DNA from 3 places in the Pseudomonas sp. FSO-7 genome. Region 2 is predicted to be linked to each of the others. Evidence: predicted binding sites of a transcription regulator. Region 2 holds the regulator's gene; each other region holds the start of a gene.
What was found. Region 2 encodes sigma-54, which starts transcription at its own class of promoters, with help from an activator protein. Its sites were predicted from a motif close to ANTGGCATNNANNTTGCTNT; they were not measured.
Positions count from the first base shown of each region.

Region 1: AC515T_RS07910 (flagellar basal body rod protein FlgF) is a predicted target of sigma-54. The motif match lies at 1,054-1,073, and genes of this name have one in related genera.
Region 3: AC515T_RS24640 (pilin) is a predicted target of sigma-54. The motif match lies at 1,300-1,319, and genes of this name have one in related genera.

Region 1 is NZ_CM184193.1:1,793,096-1,795,362, forward strand. Features, by position in the region: gene AC515T_RS07905 (sigma-54-dependent transcriptional regulator) at 1-804, shown strand, start outside; gene AC515T_RS07910 (flagellar basal body rod protein FlgF) at 1,128-1,865, shown strand; gene flgG (flagellar basal-body rod protein FlgG) at 1,915-2,267, shown strand, end outside.
Region 2 is NZ_CM184193.1:1,065,825-1,068,091, reverse strand. Features, by position in the region: gene lptB (LPS export ABC transporter ATP-binding protein) at 1-170, shown strand, start outside; gene AC515T_RS04495 (RNA polymerase factor sigma-54) at 335-1,828, shown strand; gene hpf (ribosome hibernation-promoting factor, HPF/YfiA family) at 1,905-2,213, shown strand; gene ptsN (PTS IIA-like nitrogen regulatory protein PtsN) at 2,226-2,267, shown strand, end outside.
Region 3 is NZ_CM184193.1:5,630,406-5,632,672, forward strand. Features, by position in the region: gene AC515T_RS24635 (BON domain-containing protein) at 142-495, opposite strand; gene AC515T_RS24640 (pilin) at 825-1,253, opposite strand; gene pilB (type IV-A pilus assembly ATPase PilB) at 1,478-2,267, shown strand, end outside.

The sequences.
Region 1 (2,267 bases), 730 kb from region 2:
CGCGGGCAATCGCCGTTGATGGCCCTCAACTGTGCCGGGCTGCCCGAGTCGATGGCTGAGACCGAACTGTTCGGCTACGGGCCGGGTGCCTTCGAAGGCGCCCGCGCCGAGGGCAAGCTCGGCCTGCTGGAGCTGACCGCAGGGGGAACGCTGTTCCTCGACGGGGTAGGGGAGATGAGCCCGCGCCTGCAGGTCAAGTTGCTGCGCTTCCTGCAGGACGGTTGCTTCCGGCGTGTCGGCAGCGATGAAGAGGTGTACCTGGACGTCAGGGTGATCTGCGCCACCCAGGTCGATTTGTCCGAACTCTGCGCCCGGGGCGAATTCCGTCAGGATTTGTACCATCGCTTGAACGTGCTTTCCTTGCACATCCCACCCCTGCGCGAATGCCTCGACGGCCTGGCGCCGCTGGTGGAGCATTTTCTCGACCAGGCCAGCCGTCAGATCGGCTGTGCCCTGCCCAAGCTGGCCCCGGCGGCGATGGACCGACTCAGCCATTACCACTGGCCGGGCAACGTCCGGCAGTTGGAAAACGTGCTGTTCCAGGCGGTTTCCCTGTGCGACGGCGGGACGGTAAAAGCCGAGCATATCCGCCTGCCGGATTATGGCGTGCGTCAGCCCCTTGGTGATTTCTCCCTCGAGGGAGGGTTGGACGAGATCGTCGGACGCTTCGAGAAAGCCGTGCTGGAGCGCCTGTACGCCGATCATCCCAGCAGTCGGCAACTGGGCAAGCGGCTGGGGGTTTCCCATACCACCATCGCCAACAAGTTGCGCGAATACGAAGTCGGCACAAAATCCGGCATGTGAGTTGTGTGTTTTCGTGGCGAGGGAGCTTGCTCCCGCTGGGCTGCGTAGCAGCCCCACACTTTTTGACGATTGTTGCGCAATCGAGCGGGAGCAAGCTCCCTCGCCACAGGGTCCTCTGTTGATCAGGTTAGGCGGACACTTGCCGCAACCGGCACAACACCGCCGGTTTTTCGTCTTCGATACATCCCCATAATCTCTTCCAGCCCCCTCAAGTCCTTTGTTTCCAAGACCCAGGGGCGCCAGAAAAAAGTTGGTCTGCAAATTGCTTAAGGCTGTGCAACACAGCAGTGGGCGGCAAACGTCCGGCATGCAGAGGATCGACAGTGGACAAGTACCTTTATGTGGCAATGACCGGCGCCAGCCAGAACGCGCTGGCGCAGCGGGCCCATGCCAACAACCTGGCGAACATCTCCACCAATGGCTTTCAGAAAGACCTGGAGCAGGCACGCTCGATGCCGGTGTTCGGCGACAGCTTTCCGGCGCGGGCCTTTGCCCTGTCCGAACGGCCTGCCACGGACTTCACCCCGGGTGCGCTGGTGGAAACCGGTCGCGACCTCGACGTGGCGGTCAGCGGGCCGGGCTGGATGGCCGTGCAGAACCCCGACGGCGGCGAAAGCTACGTGCGTACCGGCAGCCTCAATGTCGATGCCCTGGGCGTACTGCGGGCCGGCAACGGCATGCCGGTGATGGGCAACGGCGGTCCGATCGCCGTGCCGCCGGAGCAGAAAATCGAAATCGGCCAGGACGGCACCATCAGCATTCGCGCCATGGGTGAAGGCCCGCGAGTGATGGCTGAAGTCGACCGCATCAAGCTGGTCAACCCGGACCTCAAGAACATGACCAAGGGCCTGGACGGCTCGATCCGTACCAAGGACGGCCAGCCGGCGCCCATCGATGCCAACGTGCAGTTGGTGTCGGGGTTCCAGGAGGCGAGCAACGTCAACGCCGTGGATGAAATGACTTCGGTGCTGGCCCTGGCCAAGCAGTTCGAGCTCCACGTCAAGATGATGAACACCGCCAAAGAAGGCGATGAAGCCATGGCTCGGGTCTTGCAGATCTAATCATTAATTACAGCGTTGCGCCGAAAAACAGGCGTACGAGGAGAATCGAATGCTTCCGGCTCTTTGGGTTGCCAAAACAGGTCTGTCCGCCCAGGACACCAACCTTTCTACTATTTCCAACAACCTGGCGAACGTCTCGACCACGGGTTTCAAACGTGATCGCGCCGAGTTCCAGGACCTGCTGTATCAGGTAAAACGCCAGCCTGGCGCCCAGTCGACCCAGGACAGCGAACTGCCGTCGGGCCTGCAAGTGGGTACCGGTGTACGCATCGTCGGCACCCAGAAAAACTTCAACGCCGGCAGCCTGCAGACCACCGAGCAGCCGCTGGACATGGCCATCGACGGGCGCGGTTTCTTCCAGATCCTGCAGCCGGACGGCACCACGTCCTACACCCGTGACGG
Region 2 (2,267 bases):
AGGGTATCGGCGTGCTGATCACCGACCACAACGTGCGCGAGACCTTGGACATCTGCGAAACCGCCTACATTGTCAATGACGGCCAATTGATCGCCGAAGGAGACTCCGCCGCGATCCTGGCCAATGACCTGGTCAAGGAAGTGTACCTGGGCCATGAGTTCCGCCTGTAAGCACACGTGTCTGGCGAATTGCCTGGGCGTCGTTTAATTTTATTATGGCGACGCTCTAGGCAAACACTTCAGTTTCAGGCATATAATTTGCTTAATTTTGGCGCTCCGGCGCCCTGTAGTGGATGGCGCATGTGCGCCGGCGAATAAGGTGTTAAGCCCCTGCCATGAAACCATCGCTAGTCTTGAGAATGGGCCAGCAGCTGACGATGACACCGCAGCTGCAACAGGCCATCCGCCTGCTCCAATTGTCGACCCTGGACCTGCAACAGGAAATCCAGGAGGCCCTGGAGTCCAATCCGATGCTCGAACGCCAGGAAGAAGGCGACGACTTCGATAACACCGACCCGCTGGCCGACAACGTCGAGCAGAAGACCAACACCGAGATCCCGGAACCGTCCTACCAGGAAGCCGCCCCAACGGTGGATAACCTCGAGGATGGCGAATGGAACGAGCGCATCCCCAACGAACTGCCCGTGGACACGGCCTGGGAAGATGTCTACCAGACCAGCGCCAGCAACCTGCCCAGCAGCGATGACGACGAGTGGGACTTCACCACCCGCACCTCGGCCGGCGAGAGCCTGCAAAGCCACCTGCTGTGGCAACTGAACCTGGCACCGATGTCCGACACCGATCGCCTGATCGCCGTGACCCTGATCGATTGCATCAACAACCAGGGCTACCTGGACGAGACCCTCGAAGAAATCCTCGAAGCCTTCGACCCCGAGCTCGACATCGAGCTGGACGAGATCGAAGCCGTCCTGCATCGCATCCAGCAATTCGAACCGGCCGGCATTGGCGCCCGCAACCTGGGCGAGTGCCTGTTGCTGCAACTGCGCCAGTTGCCTGCCAAGACGCCATGGCTGGCCGAAGCCAAGCGACTGGTCACCGATTACATCGACCTGCTGGGCGGTCGCGACTACAGCCAGTTGATGCGTCGCATGAAGCTCAAGGAAGATGAGCTGCGCCAGGTCATCGAACTGGTGCAGAGCCTCAACCCGCGCCCCGGCTCGCAGATCGAATCCACCGAGCCCGAGTACGTGGTCCCCGACGTGATCGTGCGCAAGCACAACGATCGCTGGCTGGTGGAACTCAACCAGGAGTCGGTGCCCAAGCTGCGGGTCAACGCCCAGTACGCCGGTTTCGTCAAGCGCGCCGACACCAGCGCCGACAACACCTTCATGCGCAACCAGTTGCAGGAAGCCCGCTGGTTCATCAAGAGCCTGCAAAGCCGCAACGAAACCCTGATGAAAGTGGCCACCCAGATCGTCGAGCATCAGCGCGGCTTCCTGGAGTACGGCGATGAAGCGATGAAACCGTTGGTCCTGCATGACATTGCCGAGGCAGTGGGCATGCACGAGTCGACGATTTCCCGGGTGACCACCCAGAAATTCATGCATACCCCCCGGGGCATCTATGAATTGAAATACTTTTTCTCCAGCCACGTCAGCACCTCCGAAGGCGGCGAATGCTCGTCCACGGCCATCCGCGCGATCATCAAAAAACTGGTGGCCGCGGAAAATCAGAAAAAGCCGTTGAGTGACAGCAAGATCGCTGGTTTACTGGAGGCACAAGGCATTCAGGTGGCCCGCCGTACCGTCGCCAAGTACCGTGAATCCCTCGGGATCGCGCCTTCGAGCGAACGCAAGCGGTTGATGTAACAGGCCACGCCACAGCGTTCCAGTGGCAGGCATTTCTGCCTGCCGCTTTATGCACTGGCAACGAAGGAGAAGCTGTATGCAAGTCAACATCAGTGGACACCAACTGGAAGTGACCGAACCCCTGCGCACCTACATCGGCGAAAAACTCGACCGATTGGAGAGGCATTTCGACAAGATCACCAACGTGCAAGTCACGATGAACGTCGAAAAGCTGCTGCAGAAAATCGAAGCCACGCTGCATATCCCCGGCGGAGAAGTGGTTGCCAACGCAGAGCACACAGACATGTATGCCGCGATTGACCTGCTGACCGACAAGCTGGATCGCCAACTCAAAAAGCATAAGGAAAAGACCCAGAGCCTCCTCCAGGGCGCGACCGGTCGTTAACCCCCCCAATCCATGATCCGACTAGAAACCATCCTGACCCCCGGCCGTTCCCAA
Region 3 (2,267 bases), 2.1 Mb from region 2:
GAACAGGCCCCCGGCACGAATGCCGGGGGCCTGTAATGGCCACATCCGTGTGGCCTTTCGCATGAACTCCAAAGCAACGGCAAGCGTATGACTCAGCCCGCTTACCGTGCCTTCTCCCGGTCCAGGCGAGAAGTCTTAGCCTTACTCGGCTTTCAGGCCGTCAGCCGATACGGCCTTGACGCCTTTGATTTTCTTGGCGATCGCCACGGCGGTGTCTTTTTGTGCATCAGTGACTTTGGTCATCGAAGATAGGGACACAACACCTTTATTGGTTTCGACTTTGATATCAGTGCCTGGAATGCCTTTTTCGGTGACCAGGTCAGCTTTGACCTTGGTGGTGATCCAGGTATCGGAAACGTCTTCTTTGGCCTCTGTCACTTCGCCAGCAGCCAGCATCATTGGCGCCTGAGTTGCTTGAGTGGTCTCGGCGAAAGCGCTAGCCATGGTCAGGGTCAGTGCGGTAGCAGCGGCGGCAGTGATAGCGAACTTCTTCATACGAGTAACTCCTGTTTTTCTCAGAAACTGCCGGAGGTGGATCCCGGCAGGGTTATCAGGAGTAGTGCGAACGCTGTGCCAGTTTTGAAACATCTATAAAATGCTTATAAATCAAAATGTTAAGCGAAGCGGCAATTTTCGTGATCATGCAAAATGCATGAAGCGGTGATTCTGGACATGCAACTTGCGGGTTTTATACAGGTGCTAACTTTATGAATTTCTGAGCATTTCTTTAACAGAAAAATATCCTGCCTTAGCCAACCGAACGGAGCGGGCTAAACGGAAAAGCCCCGCATAGGCGGGGCTCGATGGGGTGTTTGCCCAAATGGTCAACCAGCAGCAGCTGCTGCAGCGCCTGTACAGCCGGCAGGCAGGAACTCTTGGGCGGCGGTGGAAGCGCAGGTCCAGGTGCCTGCGGCTGAACGGCTAAGGGTAATTGTCTTGGCCAGCACGGGTGCAGGGGCGTTTGCAATAGTGCATTGAATGGTACCCGTTCCCGCCGCAGCATTGCCCGCGACGGTGATTGCGCAATTGCTGGTGCTCGCAGTTGCCCCAGTGTTGGTTCCATCTGGATTTTGGCCTTGATTCATGACGTCCTCAAACGGCACCTTCAAAGCGGAAATTTCCGCCAGTGCAGCCGTCGCCTTGGCCCGCGCCTGGTACTTGGAATATTGAGGCAACGCGAACGTCGCCAGAATGCCGATGATCGCCACGACGATCAGCAGCTCGATCAGCGTAAAACCCTTTTGCTTATTCATAGACATCTCCCATGCATGAGTCGAAATCTCATGACCTGAAACGGCCATTGCAGGGCACATGCCAACCCTCAAGCCCTATCAATAAAGGGGTTTGAACCCACACAGCGGCGACGTCCTACCTCAACAACCGCACTATCTGACGTTTTTTGTCACCCAGGCCCGCTGGTTTGGCGTCGATGCTTGACTAGGCTATAAGTCATGAACTGTCCGCGTCCGGTATCCCCATGAATGACATCGCCCTCAGCGGCCTGACCAAGCAATTGGTGCTGGCCGAACTGATCACCGAGCAAAATGCGCAACAGGCGTATCAACAGGCTCAACGCAGCCGCATCCCCTTGGTCAGCTACCTGGTGCAGAACAAACTGGTCCAGAGCCGTCAGGTCGCGGAAATCGCCTCGGAGCATTTCGGCGTCGCCCTGCTGGATCTCAACAGCCTGGACAAGGAAGCCCAGCCCACCGGCCTGGTCAGCGAAAAACTGGTGCGCCAGCATCACGCCCTGCCGCTGTGGCGGCGTGGCAACAAACTGTTCGTGGGCATCTCCGACCCCACCAACCACCAGGCCATCAACGACATCCAGTTCAGCACCGGCCTGACCACCGAAGCCATCCTGGTGGAGGACGACAAACTCAGCGACGCCATCGAGAAGTTCTTCGAATCCACGAGTACGGGCCTGGAAGGCATGGGCGATGCCGACCTCGACGGCCTGGACATCGAATCGATCGACGACACCAAGCAGGATTCCATCGGCGGCCAGGACACCGACGACGCGCCCGTGGTGCGTTTCGTCAACAAGATGCTGCTGGACGCGATCAAGGGCGGCTCTTCCGACCTGCACTTCGAGCCTTACGAAAAAATCTACCGGGTGCGGGTGCGCACCGACGGCATGCTGCGGGAAGTGGCCCGGCCGCCGATCCAACTGGCGACCCGTATCGCCGCCCGCCTCAAGGTCATGGCCAGCCTGGATATTTCCGAACGGCGCAAACCCCAGGACGGCCGGTTGAAAATGCGCCTGT